Linked DNA regions of Bremerella alba. The protein of the gene in region 1 interacts with the protein of each later gene in a pairwise test. Links are inferred from orthologs where the notes say so. Each region holds a gene or a part of one and is shown in the gene's direction. Other genes may lie near its edges.

Region 1 (12,169 bases):
AATTCGTTTGCCTTGTTTCACGCTGCGGACCATCGCGTCGGAGTCGTTGGTCTGAACGCCGATGACTTTGATTTCCGGCCGAACCGCTTTGATGTAGGCGGCCACGCCCGAGATCATGCCGCCGCCGCCGATGGCGACAAAGATGGCGTGGATCGGCTTTTGATGTTGCCGCAAGATTTCCATCGCGATGGTGCCCTGACCGGCGATCACGTCGGGATCGTCAAAGGGATGCACGAAGGTCATCTCGTTGGTGCTGCTCAATTCGCTGGCGTGCTGGTTGGCATCGGTGAAGCTTTCGCCATGCAGCACGACATTGCCCCCCAACGCTTTGACCGCCTCGATTTTGAGTTTAGGAGTGGTCGTCGGCATGACAATGGTCGCCGTACAACCAAGATGCGTTGCCGCGAGCGCCACCCCTTGGGCGTGGTTGCCTGCCGAAGCGCAGATAACGCCACGTTCAAGCTGCTGCGGTGTGAGCTGGGCCATTTTGTTGTAGGCCCCACGCAGCTTGAAACTGAACACCTTTTGGCTGTCCTCGCGTTTCAGCCAGACATTGTTTTGCAAACGCTCGGAAAGCTTACCGGCCCGCTCGAGTGCAGACTCGTGAGCGACGTCGTAGACCTGGGCGTTGAGGATTTTGCGAAGGTAGTCCATCAACCCGAGATGGGTGCCATCTCCGACGAGACCACGTTTAGCGGAAGAGGTTGCCGCTGGCGTTGATTTAGGCGTTTCGTTCATGTCCCTTATTGGAAGCGAAGAACGCGGAAGGGTCTAGGGTACCTCATAGGGGCAGCTGAGTTTGCTTGGCCTTTCGTTCGTGTTCCAGCAGCCATTTTTTTCGCCAGAGACCGCCGGCATAGCCGCACAGGTGACCATCGCTGCGAACGACGCGATGGCATGGCACGACGATCGCCAGGCGGTTATCGCCGTTGGTGCGGCCGATGGCCCTGGATGCGTTGGGCTTGCCGACCTGCTGGGCCAACTGTTTGTAAGAGCTGGTCTGGCCATAGGGAATTTCGAGCAGATTGTTCCACACGGTCTCTTGAAAGGAGGTCCCGTCCAGACGCAAGGGAAGGGTGAACTCGGCTCGTGTTCCGTCGAAGTATTGCTGGATCTGCTCTGCCGCAAGGGTCAGCACAGGGTGCGTGCCGGGCAGAATGGGTTGAGCGAAAAGCTTGCTGATCCGCTCGAACTGCTTCGGCAGCATCTTGCGATCGGCGAACTCCAGCAGGCACAGCCCGGCGTCGCTTCCGGCGGCTAGCATAGGGCCCAGCGGAGTTAAAAGGCGGTCGACCAGGATCGGCTCGCCCTGCTTGATGCTCGTAGGCGTCTGCCCGGTCCATTTGCGGAGACTATCGCGAAAACCGCTGAGCGACTCGTAACCGCTATCCCATGCGACGGAGGTGACGTCTTGGCCGGTTTGCAGCATGTCGACTGCCAGGCCTATCCGCCGGGTACGAAGGTAAGCGTGAAAGGTCATCCGGTAGTGCATTTGAAACCAACGACGAACGCGGATCGGCGAAAGCCCCATCGTGGTCAGGTCGGCGTTGGTCCAGCGGCGCGACGGATCGGCTTCGAGGGCTTCGATCAGCTTGGTTAGCCAGGCCGGCACACTGCCAGCAGGCTCGGTCGGGCGGCAGCGTTTGCAGGGGCGATAACCGCCAGCGGACGCCTCGTCGGCGGTGGCGAAGAACTCGACGTTCTCGCGCTTGGGGGTTTTCGCTTTGCAGCCAGGCCGGCAAAAGATTCCCGTCGTTTTCACAGCGACAACGAAGAGACCTTCCATCGCGGCGTCGCGGTCGACGATGGCCTGGTACATGGTTTCGAAATCGGGAAGCGTGATCGTGGCGTTCATGTGGTCACTATAGGAACGCCTGCCTGAGCCTGCGACCGGAAACGGAACAAACAATTCGGAATGCGAAAGAAGCGGCTCTTGGGTTGAGGTGATCTCAGATAGAGACTTGCCATCGGATTCAGGCCTGATTGCATTATCCGCTTTGAGGCCCTGAGGTTGATCCAAGTTGGCTTAGTTCAGGATTTCGTTGGCCTGACTGACGATCTCGGAGATTTCTTCCTTGGAGAGGTGAGCCGCAAGTGGCTTATTGACCTTCAGGCCGTCGTCATTCCACATCATGACTTGGATGCGAGCCTGCGGGGAAAGGCCATAGCCGGCGGGGCCTTCCTTTTCATTGAAGACAGTCAACGGCGTGTTCACGATGTTTTGAGAAACTTGAACGCGCTGCAGCGTGGGCTTGATCTGATCGGTGTCCTCGCCCACGACAACCATGAACGCAGAAAGCTTCTTGTCGGCGTTCTCGGCGACCTTGCGGTCCATCTGCTGAACCAGGCTGGTGACCGAATCGTTCACTTCGCGGGCGAAGATAACGACCGTGGGCTTGCCGCTGTATTTGCAACGATAACAGAGAAACTCACCCGCTGCGGGGCCGGTGACATCCTCTACCTGAAACGCGCCGGGCTGTTGGCCCAGTTGCAGCGAGACAACTTGATTCGACCGAGCATCGGAAGCCAACGTGCCGCTTGTCTCGTCGGCGAGTTCCGAGGCATTAAACTTCGTGCATCCAAGAACAACTGCCGCACACAGCGACAAGGCGAACATCGGGATAAGGGTTCGCATAAGACACCTCCGCGAAGAAAACCGTGCGATCGCATGATTAGGGGGCTGATCCCTCCGGGACCAGCGAAAGGTGCGACGCCTGACGATCGATCTCGTTGGGCCGCACGCTCTCTCTACTATTATAGCCGTTATCTCACGATTACCACTTCCTGCCAGGGGGAAAGATGTCTTTTCCCAATCGATCGGCATAATCGGCAAATTTTTGAGCCGCAGTTGACGACATCTATCTTATGTCGACTTCTCGCGGGGAGATTCATCCCCAGTTGCTAGCATGGAAAAAGTAGGCGGTTATGGGTGACGAGGCATTACAGGTATCCGAGCATTTTGAAGCGTGGGCCAATCTGTTTCTGACTTGGGTAGGTTTCGGTACGCTGACAGGGTTGTTTGCCAAAGCGATTATGCCAGGCCGAGATCCTGGTGGGCCGATTGCTACGTTAGCGATGGGAATTGGCGGCTCGGTAATTGGTTGCGGAATGCTGTCGCTCTTTTTTGAAGGCTACAAAGTCTCGCCGCTAAGTCCGATGGGATTCGCCGTTGCCACCGGCGGGGCCTTTACGATCTTGTTCTTCTATCGATTGCTATCAGGGCATGTGATTGATGAAAGCCAGCCGGCTTCACCGCGGCGGATGCGTCTGTATTCAAATCGTCGCCGATCGAGTCGCTCGACTGCCGATCACTACTAAAGATGCCAAGGGACGGAAAGCTTCATAAAAAAAGCCGACCCATGAAGGGCCGGCTTTTCCAGGGGGAGTGACTTGGTGGTCGAAGGGCCGTGCGCTTGGCCGATGCGACTAATGTGAATCGGCGACTAAATCGCGGACGATCCGGTTTCTGCCGTACGAATACGGATAGCGTCGGTGAGTTCGGAGATGAAGATTTTTCCATCGCCGATCTGACCCGACTGAGCTTTTTGAATGATGGTGTCGACGATTTCCTGGCACTGCTCGTCGGTGCAGACGATTTCGATTTTGATTTTAGGAACGAAATCGATCGAGTACTCCGCACCGCGATAGGTCTCCGTCTGTCCCTTTTGACGTCCAAATCCCTGGACTTCCGTTGCGGTCATGCCACCAAACCCTTTAGTAACCAGGGCTTCTTTGATTTCGTCCAACTTGTGGTGACGGACGACGGCTTCAATCTTCTTCATTAATGCATACTCCAACAAACTGACGTGACGTTATAAGGACAGGTCGCAACGGATGCTCTTTCATAGTGGAGCCATGCACTAAACAAGGCGGAGAGCGAGTGCATGATGAGCGGGTGACCTATTTGTCCATTGCTTTCGGTTGTTTGCAACCGTTATGCCAATTCAGCGGTTAGTATGTGGGGTCGATGCGTAAGCATCAAGGAGATAACGGTTTAAGTCAGTAAAACTTTTCTAAAAAGTGATGCCCGGTCGCAAGAGTCTGCGTGACAAATTAGCAGCCAAGCGGGAAACGTGCCTAAGATGGTGACAGGAAAAAGTTCCATAGAATATGCTTTAGCGCATAAAAATAGCCGAGGTTAAGGAGGCAAAACCTCCTCAACCTCGACTACCGTTCGCGGCAGCCCCACTGCACACGAACAACACCCCATCATGCTTCCACACTGTTCGGTTCAGATCACTTGGAGATGATCTGCAAATTTTGTTCGGTTGAAAAGCGAAGCCGTTGAGCTTGTCCCCAGCCCTGACGGCACTCCTTGTCTCAGAAGCACGGGGCAAGCATCGTATGCTATTCAGAAGAGAGAAGTCCGAGGTACACGATCCTTCGCGACCGGTTCCGAATCTCCTTCTGATTCGCTTTCGCCAGACATTAGATGCATTCGGTGTGCCAATTGAGCTGCGGGTCGATAAAACGGGGCAAAATTGGCTGATTACCCGGTTTTCGGGCAGAAAACGGCCTGTAGTTTTTTTGACCGCCCCTAATCAGCCACCCGCTTGCTGCCTAAAATGCACGCAGGTGCTGCCTTCAAATGCATCGGCCCTGACGCGAATGTGCGGGTACCCGTGATCAGAAGGACGAAGCCTGAAGTTTTCAGTATTCCGTTTTCAGCAAAAGTGAAGAGAAGAGATCAAAAGCCTGCTTCTTACTGAAAAACCGAACACTGAAAACTTCAAACGTGGGCCAATTGTGGCCACCTTGAAGAGACTCACGCAAAGAACCATTTTTTAATTTTGAGAGAACTATGCCCTTAGACTGGCCTACCCTGTTTTCCTCTGGCAAATCGTACGTTGACTTCCTGGCAAAGTATGCCAACGAGAATCAGCAAACGCGTTGGAATGCTAAACGCGAGACGCTGTCCCTCAGTGAAGCCCAAAAGACCTTGCTGGCAAGCTTCACTCGCGAGATGCACGTCCTTTGCCTGGCTGGGGCCTGGTGTGGTGATTGTGTCGATCAGTGTCCGATGTTTCAGGTAATTGAAGAGGCATCCCCCCACATCACGGTTCGCTATATTGATCGGGATGATGCCCCCGATGATTTGAAAGAAGCAATCAAAGTGTGCGGCGGAAATCGTGTTCCGGTCACCGTCTTTTTGAACGAAGATGATCAAGTGACCGGCATGTACGGTGATCGCACCCTGGTCAAATACCGTCAGATGGTCGAGAAGCTAGGAGGAGCCGCGTGCAGCACCGGCATCTCGCTGGGGACCGCCGGGCAAATGGATCCCCTGACTAGTAGCGTGTTGGCCGAGTGGATCGATCAATTCGAACGCCATCAATGGATTTGTCGCACGTCGACCCGTCTTCGAGAAAAGCACGGCGACTAGAATAGGGGCAGTACCCTCGTATCGAGCAGACGATTTATTCGATTGAAATGAAGAGATTCACCTTGAACGAACCGCCAACACTGACCGCGGAAGAATTGATCGACGACTTCGAGTTCGCTGAAACCAAAGAGGAGCGGCTGAAGTTGATTATCGAGTTGGGACGTGAGCTTCCCGATTTGCCAGATGAATTGCGTCGCGACGAATTCAAAGTGCAGGGATGCCAGAGCCAGGTTTGGCTGGTTCCCAAGGTTGTTGAAGCCGATGGTCAGGCCACGAAGATTGTCTTTCAAGCCGATAGCGACGCCCATATCGTGAAAGGTTTGGTGGGCATCCTGGTGATGTTGCTTTCCGGCAAGAGCCCGCAAGAGATTCTCGATTTCGATCTGCGGGGCCTGTTCGATACGTTGAAGCTTGAGAATCACCTGGTGCCGGCGCGATCGAACGGTCTGCATTCGATGGTGCGTAAGATCCACGAGATCGCCGTCAGTGTTCGCTAGGAAGCCCCTTAGAACGGATGGCACGCCTTGGCTGGAAGAAGGATGAGAGCTTGGCGGTTCGATTGCGTTCTTGCATGAGCCGCTTGTCGGCGTTGCTTATTTGATGCGGCGTTACAGCGCGGGCCTATCTTCTGGTTCGCGGATCGCCATTTCAAAGAGCTCGTCGACCGGGATGTTGTGTTCCCACCAGTCTTCGGCCTCTTGTTGGGTCCAGGGGAAGTCGTCCATCAGCTTTTCGACTTCCTTAAGCACTTCTTCGACTGTCTGAGGACGATCCTTCGGATCCTTGGCCAGGCAGCGTGAGATGAGGTCTTGCAGGGCATCGGGAATGATGCGGTCGGAAGCCTCTTTCACCGAGGGGATTGGTTTGGTGACTATCTGCACCAAGACATCCACCGCGCTGGCAGCGCTGAAGATGGTCTGCCCGGTGAGCATGAAGAAGACGGTCGCACCGAGGGCATAAATATCGACGCGGGGATCGGCCTGGGTCGGGTTTTTGACACGCTCGGGCGGAATATACATCGGCGTTCCGCTGATCTCGGTCGTGGTGGTCACGATGGTGGCACCGGGATCGGCCGAAAGGTTTTTCACCAGGCCGAAGTCTAGGACCTTCGCGACGTCGTACTCGCCGCCGGCGCGGCAAAGCATGATGTTAAGCGGCTTGATGTCGCGATGAATGAGGCCGCTCTCGTGGGCTTCACGAAGCGAGGCAGCCACTTGCCGCATCACCCACAACGTACGCGATACCGGCTGCCAGCCATATTGCCGCACGAGGACTTCAAGAGTGATGCCGTCCAGGTATTCCATCGCGTAGTAGAAGAGGTCGTCCGGCGTCTTGCCATAGTCGTAGATCTCGACCGTATTGGGATGCTTCAGGCGGCTCGAGAGCTGAACTTCTCGCTCGAACCGTTTGAGCAAAGAGGCATCCGTTTGCTCAGGCCGCATCAGCTTCACGGCGGTTGGTCGCTTGAGCATTTGATGACGCGCGAGATAAACCTGACCCATGCCTCCTTCACCAATCTTTCGCAGCAGCTCATAGGCACCGACGACGGTGTGCTCGCCAATGGTGCGACGCATTTGAACGAGCGAGGTTGCGGCGTAATAGGCGAGTCCGGCAAACCCGGCGATCAAAAGCAGTAATGCGTACTGGGCATAAGAAATGTAAGTGAAGGGGCGGAACGCTTCCTGCGATTCGGTTTCGTAGGCGACGCCAAAGTTGTATTCATCGATCCACTGCCAGGCACCGACCGCCTGACGCCCTCGGTAGTCGGGGTACGGGGTCATCATGACATCCGACTTGATGCCGTTCGCATGGTCGGCGATTGCCTCGCCAATTAATCGCGTGAATCGAGGGTGGTTTTCGGGATTAGGGTGCTGCTGAGCATGGGGCGGGCGGAGAATGAGATTGGCCCGCGATGGCTCTCCTTCCGGCAAGATTCCCATCCGCCAGAGATCTTTGGTAAACCGGCTCTCGGTCAACATCAGACCGTTAGCATCGAACGCATACGCTTCGCCGGTCTCGCCGGTTCGGGCAGAAATGAGCGACTTCGTAAAGTTGCCAATCGAAAAATAGCCGAAGCAGAGAATCGCCGACGGCACATTGAAGTCGTCGTAGATCGGCTGGTAAACCCACGTGAATGCCACATCAGGACGCGTGCCAGGGATGGTCATTTCCTGTTCTGGACGCATCGGCGGAATGAAGCCGGCTTTGTTTTGAAAGACATCTGAAAAGATTTGCAGCCGACGACTGCCCACCAAGGTTTGGTTAATCGCCTTTTCTTCCGTCGCTGCCAGAACGGTTCCGGCTGCGTCGGCAACGAGGTACACCCCTTCATCGGGAATCAGGCCGGGGTGATCTTGAAGGGGCTCTTGCCGCTGGTCGAATGTAATCGGCTCGTTTGCTTCGATGAATTGCTTGACGTCGCTGACGGGACGTGTGAACTTCGGGAATCGTTGTTGAAAGAATTGAAGCTGTTCTTGGACAGCGCTGGCCGAGTAGTCGTCTCGCAGCTTTCGCTTTTGATTGACCAGCGTCAAGATCGCCTCGCGAACGTCTTCGTCTTTGGCGACGACCGAAACATGCTCTTTGCGAGTTTCGATCCAGGAGGTCAGGGCCTGAACATCCGCGGCCAGCAGGGCGGTGAACTCTTGCTCGCGGATCTTGCGTAGTTCGTTAAAAACGAGATAACGCGAACCGATCCCCAGCAAGATGATCAGCACGAGGACGCTCACGATAGCGATCGTGCGATAAAGTCGCGATGCCCAAACACGCACTAGCACGCTTGTGCCGGGCAAGTAGCGTGCTGTCAGGCCTGGTCTGGGGTGAAGCGAATGCTTCGAGGGAGGCTCGGCAGAGAGGGTCGAGCTGATGTTGACTTGGTCGGGAACCAAGGTGCCTGCCGGCTTAGGGCGGATCTTGTCTTCGACCAACTTACGCAGGACCTGATCGGTACCGCACGTGTCTTCCAGAAACGCTTCTCGGGCAGCGCCATGCCGCCGCCGAGCCTCGGCGGCGATCTTCAAAACAACTTTGGTATCAGGCTGATTCATTCTTCCAGCGCGTGATGCTTGCGTGTGGGGATTGCCCGTAGGTTGTGAGTGTCACGGTTGGCTATCAAGTCACCCCATAAGCATGTGCCATCCTATGGACCGTCCGATCGCTGGTGCCGATCGATTGGTAAACCCGTTGGATAGCTCACTACCGATTCAGTGTGATGGCACTTTTTAAATGGGGGTAACTGGCCATCTCACTTTATAAACAAACTCGTAGTTCACGACACTAGCAAGCGAGTCATTCGGGGTAAGCCTGATCGAAAAAACGAAGCTGATTTCACAATAAACGCGAACTTGGTCGTACTCTAATGAATGCTTTCTGTGCTAACGAAACTCCACAAAAAAAGCGGCCCCTGTTTAAGAGGCCGCTTTCGTTTCGCTGGATTGGTTAGATACATTACTTTTCGACGGAGAACTTGTGAACCGTCGTCTCGTGGAACGTTTCGCCTGGCTTGAGTGTGGCCGAGGGGAAGTTGGGTTGGTTCGGGGTGTCGGGGAAGTGCTGCGTTTCGAGACAAAACGCTTCGTGCTGGTTCAGCCCCGCGTTGCCGTCGCTACCATCGAGGAAATTACCGCTATAGAACTGGATGCCTGGTTGGGTGGTCCAAACTTCCATCACGCGGCCGGAATAAGGTTCCTTGACCGTGGCGGCGAGTGCCAGCTTGTCGGTCTGATCGTCGAGCACATAGCAGTGATCGTACCCGATCGGATCGCCGCCGGTCTGTTGGATGTCTTTGCCGATGGTCTTGAATGTGGTGAAGTCCATCGGGGTTCCTTTGACCGACTTCATGTCGCCGGTTGGGATCAGGGTCTCGTCGACCGGCAAGTATTGGGTCGCTTCCAGCTTCAGTTGGTGGTCGTAGTTCTTGCCGCTTTGGGCACCGGCCAGGTTCCAGTAGTTGTGGTTGGTCAGGTTCAGCACCGTTTCCGCGTCGGTTGTGGCCGTGTAATCCATCACCAGGGTATTGTCTGGGGTGAGGGTGTATCTCACGGTGACCTTCAAGTTACCGGGATAGCCTTCTTCGCCATCGGCGCTGGTGTAGTCGAACTGCACACCGACGGCGTCTTCGTTTTCGATCTTCTTGGCGGCCCACACGACCTTATCGAATCCTTTTTCACCACCGTGTAAAGTATTGGGGCCGTTGTTGGTGGCCAGGGTGTACTCTTGGCCTCCGAGGGTGAATTTGCCCTTAGCGATGCGATTGGCATAGCGGCCCACGGTCGCACCAAAGTAGGGTGTTCCGCCGAGGTAGCTTTCCAGGTTGTCGAAACCGACGTTGATGCTGGCGGACTGACCATTTTTATCCGGCGTAGTAACGCTGGTCATGATCGCGCCGTAGTTGATCAACTCCATCACGACGCCGTTGCCGTTGTCGACCGTGTACTTGGCTATTGTGGTTCCATCCGGCAATTGGCCGAACTCGCTCGCGGTCACACTCATGGGGGTATCATTTCCTTTTGCTGCAGGCTCTGCGGCCAATCGACCAGAAGCACTCATTACAATCGCCGCTATGCATAGTGCGGCAGGGGCTAGGCAGCGTGTCATCATCGGAACTCCAAGCAGTTGGGGCTAGTAGACGAACGGCCGGAAGGGCCGTACCGGGAAAAGCGAAAGGGACGTGCATTGAGAAACATTATCAAGCTGAATTTTCCGGAAGTCTAGCGATCTCCGTAATTTACGAAGCAAACCAACCTACATTTTCATGCGTAGTACAAGAGTTTGAGTTTGCTTGCACAAGCATCTGAGTTTTTTTGCGAAAATATTCCAACGGCATGTGCAAGGTTTTTAGTCCAGCGGTAACTAACCCTCTGAATACACGATGAACCCCGTCGAGCTGCCAGGAGACAACGTGAAGCCCGAGCCCGCACAACTGCTACAGCAGCACGAGCGCTGGCTGAGAACTGCGCTGTATGCACGGCTTCGCAGTCCGACGGAGGTTGACGACGTGATGCAGGAGACGGTCGCCGCAGCGCTGGAAAACTGGCAGCAGATAAGGGACCCCAGCGCTGTGGGACCGTGGCTTTATAAGATTGCCATTCGTCAGGCTCTCTTGTATCGCCGCAAGCAAGGCCGAATCCGCAAGTTACACGATGCGGCTGAGCAAAATTTACCCCCGAAAATCAATTCCGAAGTAAACCCATTGGATTGGCTGCTTGCCGAAGAACGCAACGCGCTGGTCCGCCAAGCCTTGAACGAACTACCACGACGCGATGCCGAGATTCTATTGCTCAAGTACACCGAGCAGTGGAGCTATCGCGAGATCAGCGAGCGACTGGGCGTGAGTACCAGCGCCGTGGAAGCCAGACTTCATCGGGCTCGTCAAAGAATGCGCGAGCGACTGGTGGCCCGAGAGATTGTCTCGACGGCGACCTAAACCATAGCGAAACATGCCATGAACGATTCATCGAACCACATTGAAGACCGCCAACTCGACCGCTTGGTTGATGGCGAATTGACGCCGCAAGAGTACCGCGAGGTTCTTTCGCAGTTAGAACAAGTTCCAAATGGTTGGCGACGATGTGCCCACGCGTTCCTAGAGTCACAGGCGCTGGGGCAATCTCTGCCGCTGGTGATGCAGACCTCTCCGTCACGCCCCCTGACAGAGTTGGCACCAGCGGCAGAGAAGTCGTCCACCGCCGGCATGGCTTCCTTTCGTCGCATGGAAACATTGGCAGCGATGGCGGCCTCGGTAGCGATTGCGTTCGGCTTGGGATGGTACATCTCAGGCATCGACGGCACCACGGTCGATGGGCCTGGCAGCGGCTTAGCGACGAACGTGATCGATCCGCAATCGCCCCCTGATTCACCACAGCACAGCGTTGCCAAACCGCAGTTTGTGTACGTTAACCAATGGGACGGCGAGCAAGGCGGCGGCATGCCGATCGCCATCGATCAAAACAAACCTTACGATCCCCAGGCCGAGTGGGATAGCTCGTGGGGGATGAGCCCGCAGCAACTTGAAAAGCTGAAAGATTCCGGACAACCATTTCAAACCAAGAACCGCTTGATCCCCGTTTCGCTTGAAAATGGCGAGCGAGTTGTGGTTCCGGTACAAGACGTGATTGTCTACGAAAAACCCGATATACCGTATCACTAAATCACCCAACGCCCCACGGGCACCAGCACGGATTACTCTCCCTAATTTCCCCACGCAAGAAGGAGTGAAAGCATGAAAGTCCGACATTGGTTCATGGCCACGCTCTTGGCAACCGGCGTCGTCGCCGTACCAATGATGCAGGTCGTCACCGCCGATGAGGCACCTCAAGCGGAAGCAGAGGCCGAAGCCAAGCAGGAAAAGCCGTCCGCCAAAAAGTATTGGCTCGGCGTTCAATTGACGCCGACTCCGGAAATCTTGAAGAAGCATGTCGAGCGTCTCAAAGATGGCGGCGCGATGGTCGCCGGAGTGGCTCCGGAAAGCCCCGCCGAAAAGGCCGGACTGAAAGCAGGCGACCATGTACTGAAAGTGAATGAGGTAACGATCGCTTCGCCAGAGCAGATGGTCGACTTGGTACGCAAAAACGAAGCCAAGCCGCTGACGGTGCGTGTCCTGCGTGGCTTGGAAATCGAGTCCTTTACTGTTGAGCCGGAGGAAACCCCGGACAACATGTTATCGGCGATGCCACCGGTTGGCGTGGTTCCCGAGGAGCCGAAACTGGCAGCCCAGCCCGATGCTCGCTTTCGTTTCTTCGGCCCCGGTCAAGTCGTTCCACCTCAGGTGCGCTTAGGCATGATGGG
Region 2 (12,307 bases), on another replicon or contig:
GGTCGACCAACTCTGGCAGCGGGGCAATCGTGCCGTCCATGCTGAAGAGCGTATCGGTCACGATCAATCGCCGCCGAAATGTCCCGCACTGTTTCAACAGGTTTTCCAGGTAGTCGACATCGCGATGGGGATAAACGCGCACAGTCGCTTTGGAAAGCCGAGTGCCGTCGATGATACTGGCATGATTCTTTTCGTCGCTAAGGATGACGTCGCCTCGATCGGTGAGCGCGTCGATCGTTCCGGCGTTTGCAGCAAAGCCGCTCGAAAATACCAGAGAGGCCTGGGTCCCTTCAAACTGGGCCAGTTCAGCTTCGAGCCGGGCCTGGTCGTTTCCTCGGCCGGTGATGAGCGGGCTGGCGCCACTTCCCCATCCTTCTGCGGTGATGGCTTCCCGGGCCGCATCGCCTAAGCGAGCATCTGCAGCCAGATCGAGGTAATCGTTGCTACCGAAGTTAATGAGTTTGGTTTCTTTCCACGAAACGGTTGCTCCTTGTGCGGTTGAGCGAACGTGAATGGCACGTCGACGCTCCATCGCTTGAAGGAGATCAAGTTGTTCGGGAATCCAAGCAAGCGGGTCAAACATGGGGTTCTCGCGGAATAGTAGGATACCCTCTTATTATTTCGCAAGTGCGCTTACCGCTCAAACGGGCTTGACCCTAGTTCAACAACTGCTTCTTGAGATAGTCGAGCAGGTCGAGCTTAACGGTGCCGTTTTCCAGCTCTTTGGCAATTGCTTTATTCGCTTCACGAACGAGCTTTTCCTCCTTGCCAGAGAGCTTCTTAGCGAGTTTACCTTCGAGTTGTTCGCCGATTTGCTCGGCAACTTCGCCGTGAGCTTTGCCGATGCGGTGGACGTAGAACCGCTCGAGTTCGATCGCACCGCCGGTGACCGTGGGCGTCAATTCGGCCGTCGATACGAACGTCGACATGTCCCATTTGCTGTCAAGTTGGACATCGAGACGAATCTTCACAGTCGCTTCAGCGACAACACTCACGCCGAGCAGACGCACATCGCGGACCCATTGTTGAAATTCGGCCTCACCCTGAAACTCGACTCGGGCATGAATCTGGCAGGTCGAACGCATGGGGCCCACGTTCAATTCTTCAATCCAAATCCGGACATGCTGATTCGGGGCTTCAATATGCCCCAGATAGCGAACCCAGTCGCCATGGTTCTGAGCTTCGCGAACGCGTTCGAGCTTCAAGCTATGCCATTTGCCGCGGACTTTTAGCCGCTTGGTGAACTCGTGAGTGCGCCCCCAGTCCGATTCGTCTTTGAAAGACGAGGGAAGCGACCGATGGACGGCATCTTCCAAAATGGGGGAAAGAATCTTCTCGAAGTCGGCCTGGGGTGCGGCTGATAGCAGCGATGGCAACAGCAAGCAAATGCCGCAAACCATCAGAGGCAAAGTTCTCCAGTTTTGCAGCGGCATGGGTGTCTCCCCCAGGAAAGTATGGATCCTATCTATTGTTTATCGCAATTTTCTCGATTTGGTTCGCACGAATTCTCTAAAGTCGGACGAACCGGATTGGCACGATTGTGCGAATTCTTCTAAGATTCCGTCCAAACTCTCGTACGCTTCTCCCCTCTGATATCATCGTGGTTTCGCGAATGAACGGACTCATTCCAGCCTTAGGTCGACTTCTGCCTAACGCGTTATTGTTGACATGCCTGACGGTGCTAGCATCTCCGGCCCAGGCCGAGGTGCCGGGTACCTGGTACTTGGATGCTCAGCTAAACGACGTGACCTTCGTAGATGATCGGCACGGTCTTGCCGTCGGCGACCACGGTGCCATCTGGCACACCGATAACGGGGGACTTGAGTGGAAGCAGATTCCCTCAGGCACCGATGCCCATCTCGCAAGTGTCTACTTCACCGATTCGCGGCACGGTTGGGCCGTGGGCGGCTATCAGCAGCCTTACAGCACCCAGACACGTGGCGTTGTGCTCACGACCAGCGATGGTGGCATGTCATGGAACGCGATGCCAGAGCAGTCGTTGCCCAAGTTGACCGGTGTGCGATTTGAAGATACTCGGCATGGCTGGGCCGTGGGTCATGGTTCGCACATGTTTCCCACCGGAATGTTTGAAACCAACGATGGTGGCCGCAGTTGGCGAAGCTTGCCCGGCACTCAGAACACTCGCTTTGAAAAGTTTGCCGTGTTGCCTGGTGGTGAACTCTTGCTGGCAGGCGTCAGTGGTAATCTCTCGCTGGCCGATCGCGGCGGCATTCGTAAGCCCACGATTCTGGTCGATCCGCTAAGAGATATGCAGGATATCGTCGTCGCAGGTGCCAAAGACGCAACCGTCGTAGGCGAAGGGGGACTTATTCTCAATTCGACCAACGCGGGGACTTCGTGGGAAGTTGTCGCCCCGGGACCGCTACAGCAAACCGATCGACAGGTCGACTTTCACGCCGTCGAGCGTCTGGGAAAACAGGTCTGGATCGCCGGCGACCCAGGCAGTTTTGTGCTGCACTCAAGCAACGGCGGGCAATCGTTCACCACGCAGAAGCTGCCCACTACGGCAACCATTCGCGCGATCTTCTTTCGCAGCGAAACGACCGGTTGGGCCGTCGGCTCACTAGGAACCATTTTGCATACCAAGGATGGAGGTCAAACATGGAGCGTGCAGCGGCAAGGGGGCCAGCGGTTGGCGCTGTTAGGAATCTTTCACGACTCGTCGATCATTCCTTATGAACTGGTGAGTCATCACGCTGGTTCGCAGGGCTATTTGACTGGTATGGAAGTAATCAATCGTCCTATGCCGCAAACTGGAAAACCACGTCCCCCTTTAAGAGACGCTCTGTTGCATAGCGGAGCGAACTTCGGTCACACGGCCTGGCAGTTTCCGGCCCATGACGTGCAACTTAAGTTGACCGGCGATCAAATGGCCAAGACCTGGGACGCCGCCAACGACGGTCAGGGGCTCGCTGCCGCAGAAAGCTACCTGGTCCAACGCATTCGCCAATGGAAACCCACCGTGGTGCTGACCGACTATGCCGATCCGACCGGTAAAGATCCTTTGGCCTACATGGTCAACCAACTCGTGCTTCGTGCCGTGGAGAAAGCTGGCGACGCCGATAGCTTCCCCGAACAACAAGCCGAACTGGGGCTCGCACCGTGGAAGGTTGCCCGAGTCTGCAGTGTGGTGCCGGAAGGTCAAAACGGCTCGATCACCTTGAATACGACGCAGATCTCGCCGCAGCTCGCCATGTCTTTATCGGAACATGCTGGCGTGTCACGAGGCGTTGCAACGGGCAAGCTGAGCAGTTCACCTTCCACGTTGGAAATGAAGGTTTTACGTTCGTCAGGCCTTCTCGAAGGCCGCTTGAGTGACATCTTTACGGGGCTTTCGGTCCCTGCTGGTAAAGGGGCCCGGCGACCACCTCAGCAAATGTCGCTGGTCGATTTGGCGCAGCTTCAAAGGGCAGCTCAGAAGCGGCGGAATATGTTCGAGATGATCAACCATTCCGCCAAGGACGAGCAGCGGGGAGCATTGCTTTTAGGGCAGATGCTTAAGCTGTCGGAAGACTTGCCGCCGGCACGCAGCGTGGAAGTTCTTTCGCACCTGGCAGAAAAGGCCAACGAGAATGGCAACTTGACTCTGTCCGCTGATATGCATCATCAGATTGTTCGCAAGTTTCCCACCCACGTCCTTGCCGAGCGTTCCGCCGCGTGGCTACTAGCCTATTACGCGAGCAGCGAAATGCAGTTTCTTAACCGCGACTCGGTTGAATTCGCTGCTCCGACGGCACCCAAGGAAATGAATGCAGAGGAAGAGACATCCGATGCCAGCGAGATCGCAACCGTTTCGTTCAACGACCCTACCAACTACAAAAGTCCAACCAAATCGCCGGAACGTGCCGCGAAGTTGATCGCTGAATTGAACCAAAACATGCCCCATGTTTTGGCCGATCCTTCTTTGGCATTTCTGTTAGAACGATTGCATGCCGAGCAAGGCCATTCTCGCCAGGGAGAATCCTACATTCGACGTTTGTTGAACCTGGGACAAGAAAACGCCTGGTGTCGACGCGCTCAATGGGAGCTTGTTTTAGGGCGTGGCAATAGTCAGGTCGATGCCCCAATCGTGGCGGCTAACTACGAAGACTCGAAGCCGGTCCTCGATGGCCGTTTGAATGATCGTGTTTGGCAAACGGGCAAGCCGGTCGATTTCCAGGCAGGCACTCTATCACCTGAAGCGGGGGCACCGCCGGCCGCAATGATTGTGGGCTTTGATGAAGATTATTTGTATCTCGCGATTCGGTGCATGAAGTCGAAAAACTTCCACTACGAAGCTCCTGGAGAGCGGCCACGCGAGCGTGACGCAGACCTCACCTCGAGTGATCGTGTTCGTATTTATCTCGATCTCGATCGCGACTATGCCACCTCGTATTGCTTGTCGGTTGACTACCGAGGAAGGACGGCCGATTCGCTTTCTGGCAATCTGACGTGGAACCCCAACTGGTATGTTGCCGCCGATCAGGATGAATCGACCTGGACGATTGAAGCGGCCATACCTTTCCGTGAATTGTCTGGCCAATTGCTCCAACCAGGCGATACCTGGGGGATGGCCGTGCAACGCGTGATGGTTAGCGAAGGAACCGAAGCTTGGCCTTCAAGTGCCCTGTATGAAATGGGGCCTGCGGAGTTCGGTCTCTTGCAATTTCGATAAATCTGCTTAGAACCTAGCGAGTTGAAACAAACAGAGTTCTCTCGCAAGCGGCAATAAGCGTGGCATATCTGATTGGAATCGATGAAGCCGGATATGGCCCAAATCTGGGGCCACTGGTCATCGGTGGCACCGTCTGGAATGTCGGCGACCGCCACGCAGACCTGGCAAGTCTTGAACTCTACGATCTGCTGAAAGAAGCCGTTTCGCGCAAGCCATCGCGCAAGCATCTGGCGATTGCTGATTCTAAGGTGGTGTACGGCAAGCGAGACGATCTTTCACTACTGGAAGAAGCCGTTCTGGCGACCGGCAGTCATCTACCGCATATCCATCCCATCTGGCAAGGATGCTGTGAGCCAGACCTGGGCGACGCCGTCCCTCAAGACTTAGCCCCTTGGTATTTAGGCTGGGAGCATGCCTGTCCGACACACGCTACGGTCGAAATGGTGGCTGAGCGAACATCGCAGTTCACGCATGCTTGTCAGGCAAGCGGCGTGTCGCTGGCCCATGTTCGGAGCGTATTTCTGACTGAGAAGACTTACAACGAACGTCTCGCCAGAATTGGCAACAAGAGCACGGTCCTCTCGCACGCCTCGCTTGGTCTAGTGCGGCGACTGCTGAAAGACATGCAAACCGCGTCACCCCAGGCTGTGCGGATTGTGTGCGACAAACATGGCGGGAGAGACTACTACGCAGGGCTCTTACAGCATTTCTTTCCTGATACCTGGTGGCAGATTCTCGAAGAGTCGCGCAGCGTAAGCCGCTATATGGGTGATATTGGCCCCACACAGGTGTCGGTCGAGTTCCGCTCGAAGGGGGAGGCGTTTCTGCCTACCGCGCTGGCATCGATTTATGCGAAGTTTCACCGCGAAGTCGCGATGCGAGCCATCAACGCCTACTGGGCGAAACAGGTACCCGGAATTGCCGAGACGGCCGGCTATCCGGTAGACGCGGCTCGCTTCGCGAAACAGACCGAGGCGTGTCGTAAAGAACAGAAGATCCCGTGGGAGACTTTCTGGCGACTCAAGTAACAAGACCGAACCGCTCGTTGTCGATCTGGGTCTAGGGGAATAAAATAACCAAAGTATGCGAAAAATAGACGGCGACCCGAGCCGTCGTTTCCCCCTCAACAGAATCACGAGTCCATGGCCACTTTCGACGTGGAATCGCAATTGGATGTCAAGCGCATCCGAGCCGATTTCCCTATCCTGCATCAAGTTGACGAAGAACAGCATCCCCTCGTCTACCTAGACAACGGTGCCAGCAGCCAACGCCCTAAGTCGGTGATCGACTGTTTAAGTAATGTCTACCAAAGGTATTACGCGAATGTTCATCGAGGTGCCCATCGTCTGAGCGGAGAGTCGACCGATCTATTCGAAGAGGCACGTCGCGCCGTTCAGCGGTTTTTGGGGGCATCGTCGGAGAACGAGGTGATCTTCACCAGCGGGACCACCATGGGCATCAATCTGGTCGCTCGCAGTTGGGGGGATGCCAATATCACCGCAGGCGACGAGATTCTAGTAACCGAGATGGAGCACCACTCCAATCTCGTACCCTGGCATCAACTGGCCCAGAGAACCGGAGCGAAGATCCGTGCCATCGCGGTCACCGAAGACGGCCAGTTGGACCTCGATTCGCTTCCGATGCTTTTGACCGAACGGACCAAGATTGTCGCAGTCGCGGCAGTTTCTAACGTACTGGGGACCATCAACCCGGTCGCTCAGATCACTGCGGCAGCGCATGCCGTGGGAGCCAAGGTTCTGGTCGACGCGGCACAGGCAGTGCCGCACGAAGCGATCGACGTCGGTGGCTGGGATGCCGATTTTGTGGCATTCAGTGGCCACAAAATGTTGGGGCCGTCCGGCGTGGGCGTGCTGTATGGCAAGCAATCGCTGCTGGAAGAAATGCCACCGTTTTTGGGCGGGGGAAGCATGATCGATACGGTTGAGATCGATCATTTCACGCCTGCCATGTTGCCGGCGAAGTTTGAAGCCGGTACGCCGCCCATTGCCGATGCGATTGCAATGATTCCCGCGATTGAGTACCTGGAACAAGTCGGCTTGGCTCGCATTTTACAGCACGAGCAAGCGTTGGCCGCGTATGCTCACCAGTTGTTGGCCGATGTGCCAGGCCTGAAAATCTACGGGCCAGACGTCAGCAAGAAGGCCGGCATCGTTAGCTTTACGATCGAAGGCCTCGCCGCGAGTGACATCGCCACATTTCTAGATGGACGTGGGATTGCTGTGCGTGAGGGGCATCACTGCACGCTGCCGCTGCATAAGAAGTTGGGGATCAGTGCGAGTGTTCGGGCCAGTTTCTATCTGTACAACACGCAAGAAGAAGTCGAAAAACTAGCGAATGCCGTGAAAACGACCGTCAAATTTTTCGGTTAAACCGTATTCCAGATCACCAGACGGTGCTTCCTCAATCCGTTAGACTAGTCCTTACACACGATCACCACCCCGATCCTTTTCGGACAGGAAACCCAGGCAAATGTCTCAAAAAGATTACACCCGCCGCGATTTTCATATGCTTTCTGCTGCGGCCCTGAGTGGGATGTTGGCAGCCGGAACGATCGGTTGCGGATCTCAGCCCGCTGCTAAGACCGGCGAAGAAGACGGCGGTTCCCCTGCAGAAGGTAGAGACACGTCCACTGTCGCCAAGCACGCTTGCCGTGGTTTGAACGAATGTAAGGGACAAGGAGCCAAAGGCACCAACGAATGTGCAGGGGCAGGCAACTGTGCGACTGTCGAGCATCACATTTGCGGCGGCCACAACGACTGCAAAGGGCAAGGTGGCTGCGGTAAAACGCCAGGGGCCAACGAATGTGCCGGCAAAGGTGGTTGCGGTATTCCCATGACCGGTGGCATGTGGAAGAAGGCCCGCGAACTGTTTGAAGAGCGCATGAAGGAAAAGGAAGTCGAATTGAACCCTGCTCCGGAACCGACTGCTTAAGTCGCCGATCTCGCCTAAGAGACTGAGAAGTGATTATGCCACAGCCGCGGCTTGGCCACGAAAATTTGGGATTGGGGGTCGGACTGCGTGCCCCCCATTTCACGCATATTTTAAAGCACTGGCCTGCGGTCGACTGGTTCGAGATCATCTCCGAGAACTTCATCGACTCGCAGGGCCGGCCCAGGTATGTCTTGGATCAGATTGCCGAGCGATACCCGATTGTGATGCACGGTGTGTCTCTCTCGATCGGCAGCACCGATTCGCTCGACTTCGATTATCTTGCGAAGCTAAAGTCTCTCTCCCAGGCGATTGGTGCCAAGTGGGTTTCGGATCACGTTTGCTGGACAGGCGTTTCCGGCCAAAACACGCACGACCTCTTGCCGATTCCTTACAACGAGGAAACACTCCAGCACGTCGCTCAGCGTGTTCGTCAGGTGCAAGATTTCCTCGAACGCCCGCTGATCCTGGAAGATCCCAGCAGTTATATCACCTTCGCCGCATCGACGATGAGCGAGTGGGAGTTTCTGACCGCGCTGACCATAGAGACCGGCTGCGGGCTACTGCTCGATGTAAACAACGTGTACGTTTCAGCCGTCAATCACGACTTCGATCCGGTGCAGTACATCGAGAACCTTCCCTGGGAGAGCATCGTTCAGTTTCATCTGGCTGGGCACACCAACATGGGCGACTACTGCATTGATACGCACGACGGCCATGTCATCGACCCGGTTTGGAAACTCTATCGCTTGGCCCACGAGCGAACCGGTGGTGTTTCTACGCTTTTGGAATGGGACGCTAATATCCCTGATTTTCCCACGCTGCATGCCGAGGTCCTCAAGGCGAAGAAGTTTATCCAGGGGGAAACGATTGTCGTCGAAGAATCGACCGACGCCAGCCACGCGGCCGTTCCCCACCCTGCGCATCGTATCGAGCACGAAGTGAACTAGATCGATGACTGACAACAAGCCGAACGCGACCAACTTACCGGTTCTTCAAAAATGGTTGCAGTCGGTGATTACGAATGTGGATGGGGTGGTCGAAGGGATCGATGCGCCCGATGCACAACGGCATATCTCGGTCGATTCATCGCAGATCGAATCGGTGGTGACCCGCAGCGACCGGCGGACCAGTATTCAGCGGCTGGAGGTGTACGCGCATGCCTACTATGCCCGCCTAGTGGAGTGTCTGAAGTCGATCTACCCGTTGTTTGCTAAGACCGTCGGGGACGAGCTATTCGATCAGTTCGCGATCGCCTACCTGCAACAGTATCCGTCGCGGTCGTACACGCTGAATCGACTGGGGAGTCGGTTTCCTGACTTTCTGGAAGAGACCAGTCCGACCCAAGGTATCCAAGAGTTAGGCTTTGAAGACTTTCTGGTAGGGCTTGCCGTGGCCGAGCGTTCCATCGACGCGATCTTCGATGGGCCAGGCGTAGAGCAGCAAGAGGTGATGTCGCCAGCCCAGTTGGAAGGCATCTCGCCGACAGCGTTCGCGGAGGCAACGTTCCAGATGGTGCCGTGCCTGAGACTGCACTCTTTTCCCTTCCCGATCAGTGACTTCATCACATCCATCAAACAAGAGGCCCAGGCAGCAATTCCAGAAGCCGCACCCAGTTGGCTCGCTTTGTCACGCCAAGACTATGTCGTCCGTCGCGTGCCTCTTACGTGTTGGGAATACCATCTTCTGTCGCGGCTTGCCGAAGGACAGAGCGTTTCCCAGGCAATCGAAGGCGCGGTGATCGAGGCCGGCTCGTCGGATGATTTCCCTGAATTGCTAGCAGCCGCTTTCCAAAAATTCACTCGCGAGCAGTTCTTTCTGGCAATTGATGTCTCTTCTGAGCGAAGAGAGTGCTAGGCACCATATTCCTGAAGTTAAGACCATTGCCGAGGTTTTAACCTCGCGGATTGAATGGGAGCCACCTGATTGATCGTTTATTGATAACCCCCTCTTTTTCCATGTTCTCTATGGCAAAAGTTTCCTGACATTCCTTGGGAACTTAACCAACGCATCAGCATTGCCCGTCCGGATCCCGAGAATGGGTAAATCTTATGTAAGAAGCGAGGAAATGGAGGGGGAATGGGAGGCACCGTGGCTTGTGATCGGTATCAGAGCCCCTACAATCAATGAGTTACCTTGGAGTGCTGGTTCTGGTGCTCCATTGATTGGCAGGGTTACCGACTCGGTTTCCCCCTTCCTTGCCTGATCTAGTTCTTTGAGGGCCGCAATGGCATTGGTTAGCTGGGTTCGAGGTCGTGTTTTTAACTTCGTTCACCGTAACAACTTAGTGTACAATACCTGCTGGGAAGACCCTCGCTTAGATCGGGTCGCCCTGGAGATTCAACCCCATCACAATGTGATGGTGATCACGTCGGCAGGCTGCAATGCGCTAGATTATGTTCTGGCCGGAGCCAACCATGTCTATGCCGTCGATATGAATCCACGGCAAAATGCGCTTTTGGATCTCAAGAAAGCGGGAATCCAGAATTTGGAGTATGAAGACTTCTTCTCCATGTTCGGGAAAGGCCAGTTGCTCGACTTCAAGGACACCTACAAGTCGAAACTGCGAAATTCGCTGCCGGAATGGTCACGCAGTTATTGGGATCGGAAGATCAAGTACTTCCGTCCTCGCAAGAAGCGAAGCTTCTACTTCCGTGGGACATCCGGAGCGTTCGCCAAGGTGGTGAACATGTATGTCGAGAATGTCCTGCGAATGCGACCGCAAGTTCTCGATTTGCTGGATGCCAAAACTCTGGAAGAGCAACGTGAGATCTTTGAGGTCATCGACCGAAAGTTGTGGACCGGGCCTCTCAAGTTTGCGATGAGCCGGGACACCACCTGGAGCTTGGTCGGGGTGCCTCGTGCCCAACGCGAGCATCTCGAGAAGCAGTACTCCAACGGTATCGTGGACTTCGTGCAAGACAACATGCGGGCCGTCTTCGCTGAACTTCCAATCCAGGACAACTACTTCTGGCGTGTATACGTGACGGGGCAATACACCGAAGATTGCTGTCCCGAATATCTCAAGCCAGATAACTTTCAGAAATTGAAGGACGGCTTGGTGCACAAGGTCAGCACGCATACCGATTCGGTGCAGCACTTCCTCGAGAAGCATGACGGGCACCCAATTCATCGTTTGGTGCTGTTGGATCATCAAGACTGGCTGACCGACAAACTTTACTTCGCCCTGGTCAACGAATGGCAGGCCATTGCCAATCGAATGGAAGGGGAAGACGATACCCGCATTATCTGGCGAACAGGCGGCCTGAACACCGATTTTATCGATGAAGTCGAGATCACTCATCAAGGTCAGAAGAAGCAGGTCGGCGAATTGCTGACCTATAACCAGCAACTGGCTGAAGAGCTTCACGTCAAAGATCGCGTGCACACCTACGGGGCGTTCCGAATCGCGGATATCGCTGCCTAAACAACACCGGTTCCCGCACACTTCGCAAGGGAAAGGGATGAGAAACGGGCTCTCGTTTCACCCCCTCACCCTAACCTTCTCCCCCACGGGGCGAGGGGAAATGAAAGGACACCTCGAGGAGCATCGGATGAGTCTGGCTTCGGATCTGAAAGTCTTGTATCACCTTGCCGTGAAGCCGGTGAAAGGGGACAACCACGCCCAGCGGCTTGATAGCTTTTACAGCGGTCAGGCCGGCGCGTACGATGACTTTCGCAAACGCCTGCTCAAAGGGCGGGAAGAGATGTACCGTTCGATCGAGCCACCGCAAGATGCCGTGTGGGTCGACATGGGAGGCGGGACCGGCTCGAATCTCGAGTTCATCGCGGATCGTATCGGCAACCTGAAGCAGGCCTATGTGGTTGATCTGGCTTCGTCTCTTTTGAAGGTATGCGACGATCGCATCAAGCAGCGCGGTTGGAGCAACGTGAAAACGGTGGAAGCAGACGCTACTGCCTGGACACCAGACGAAGGGTACGCCGACGTAGTAACGTTCTCTTACTCGCTGACGATGATCCCCGATTGGTTCGCGGCGATGGAAAATGCTTTACGGATTTTGAAGCCGGGTGGCACGATCGGTGTGGTCGATTTCTACGTTTCGCGTAAATTCCCCGACGAGTCGCTCAAGCGTCATCCGTGGTTCACACGTAGTTTCTGGCCGGTTTGGTTTGCGTCGGACAATGTCTTTCCGTCGCGCGATCATGTCCCCTATTTGCAGCGGCACTTTGAAACCACCAACTTGGAAGAGAACCGCGCCAAGGTTCCTTACCTGTTATGGTTTAAGACACCGTATTACATCTTTACCGGCACAAAACGCGAGGCGTAGGTCCGCATGCGGTCACGTTAGCCAAATGGAACTTCAACTAGCGACGAAATAGTAAAGCCCATGGCGAAATCGGTTCTCTCACCATCCTTCCTGTTTCAGTATTCGGTCCCGCTGAATTTCCGCGAGAAGATCTGGCAGCAAAAGCCGCTGGCATATTCCGAGGACTACAAGCTGCGCGGGTTCGGAGAACTCGATGGCCGCAAGCAGTTTGCCGATGTGCGGGGTGGGTGGAACGAACGAGGCGTTTCTTTCTCAGTGCTTGTCTCTGGAAAACGGCAGCCGGTATGGTGCCGCGAGAGTCGCGTCGACGAAAGCGATGGCTTTCAACTCTGGATCGACACCAGGGCAACGCACACCGTGCATCGCGCGACAAAGTTTTGTCATCGGTTTGCCT

The links.
Region 2: the proteins of HOV93_RS00855 (region 1) and HOV93_RS21470 interact in binary tests that used the Escherichia coli proteins (3 or more experiments, as listed by UniProt). The link is inferred for Bremerella alba from one-to-one orthologs.

Annotation. Positions count from the first base shown.
Region 1 is NZ_JABRWO010000001.1:218,854-231,022, reverse strand. Bases 4,356-7,162 are described here. They hold HOV93_RS00855 (SufE family protein), read left to right. Parts: upstream 4,356-5,445; coding sequence 5,446-5,880; downstream 5,881-7,162. Other genes in these bases: HOV93_RS00850 (serine/threonine protein kinase), read right to left, coding at 5,992-7,162; HOV93_RS00860 (thioredoxin family protein), read left to right, coding at 4,802-5,383. Also shown: ilvA (threonine ammonia-lyase, biosynthetic), read right to left, coding at 1-738; HOV93_RS00880 (bifunctional transcriptional activator/DNA repair enzyme AdaA), read right to left, coding at 782-1,855; HOV93_RS00875 (hypothetical protein), read right to left, coding at 2,027-2,635; HOV93_RS00870 (GlsB/YeaQ/YmgE family stress response membrane protein), read left to right, coding at 2,926-3,318; HOV93_RS00865 (P-II family nitrogen regulator), read right to left, coding at 3,444-3,782; more of HOV93_RS00850, read right to left, coding at 7,163-8,430; HOV93_RS00845 (aldose epimerase family protein), read right to left, coding at 8,831-9,874; HOV93_RS00840 (RNA polymerase sigma factor), read left to right, coding at 10,254-10,808; HOV93_RS00835 (hypothetical protein), read left to right, coding at 10,827-11,531; HOV93_RS00830 (PDZ domain-containing protein), read left to right, coding at 11,604-12,169. UniProt on the Escherichia coli protein: Participates in cysteine desulfuration mediated by SufS. Cysteine desulfuration mobilizes sulfur from L-cysteine to yield L-alanine and constitutes an essential step in sulfur metabolism for biosynthesis of a variety of sulfur-containing biomolecules.
Region 2 is NZ_JABRWO010000013.1:176,105-188,411, reverse strand. The notes cover bases 4,997-7,941. They hold HOV93_RS21470 (aminotransferase class V-fold PLP-dependent enzyme), read left to right. Parts: upstream 4,997-5,817; coding sequence 5,818-7,065; downstream 7,066-7,941. Other genes in these bases: bufB (MNIO family bufferin maturase), read left to right, coding at 7,663-7,941; HOV93_RS21465 (hypothetical protein), read left to right, coding at 7,166-7,627; HOV93_RS21475 (hypothetical protein), read left to right, coding at 4,997-5,703. Also shown: bioF (8-amino-7-oxononanoate synthase), read right to left, coding at 1-583; HOV93_RS21485 (hypothetical protein), read right to left, coding at 657-1,433; HOV93_RS21480 (YCF48-related protein), read left to right, coding at 1,613-4,675; more of HOV93_RS21475, read left to right, coding at 4,735-4,996; more of bufB, read left to right, coding at 7,942-8,574; HOV93_RS21455 (HvfC/BufC N-terminal domain-containing protein), read left to right, coding at 8,579-9,481; HOV93_RS21450 (DUF3419 family protein), read left to right, coding at 9,852-11,051; HOV93_RS21445 (class I SAM-dependent methyltransferase), read left to right, coding at 11,179-11,913; HOV93_RS21440 (hypothetical protein), read left to right, coding at 11,974-12,307. UniProt on the Escherichia coli protein: Cysteine desulfurases mobilize the sulfur from L-cysteine to yield L-alanine, an essential step in sulfur metabolism for biosynthesis of a variety of sulfur-containing biomolecules.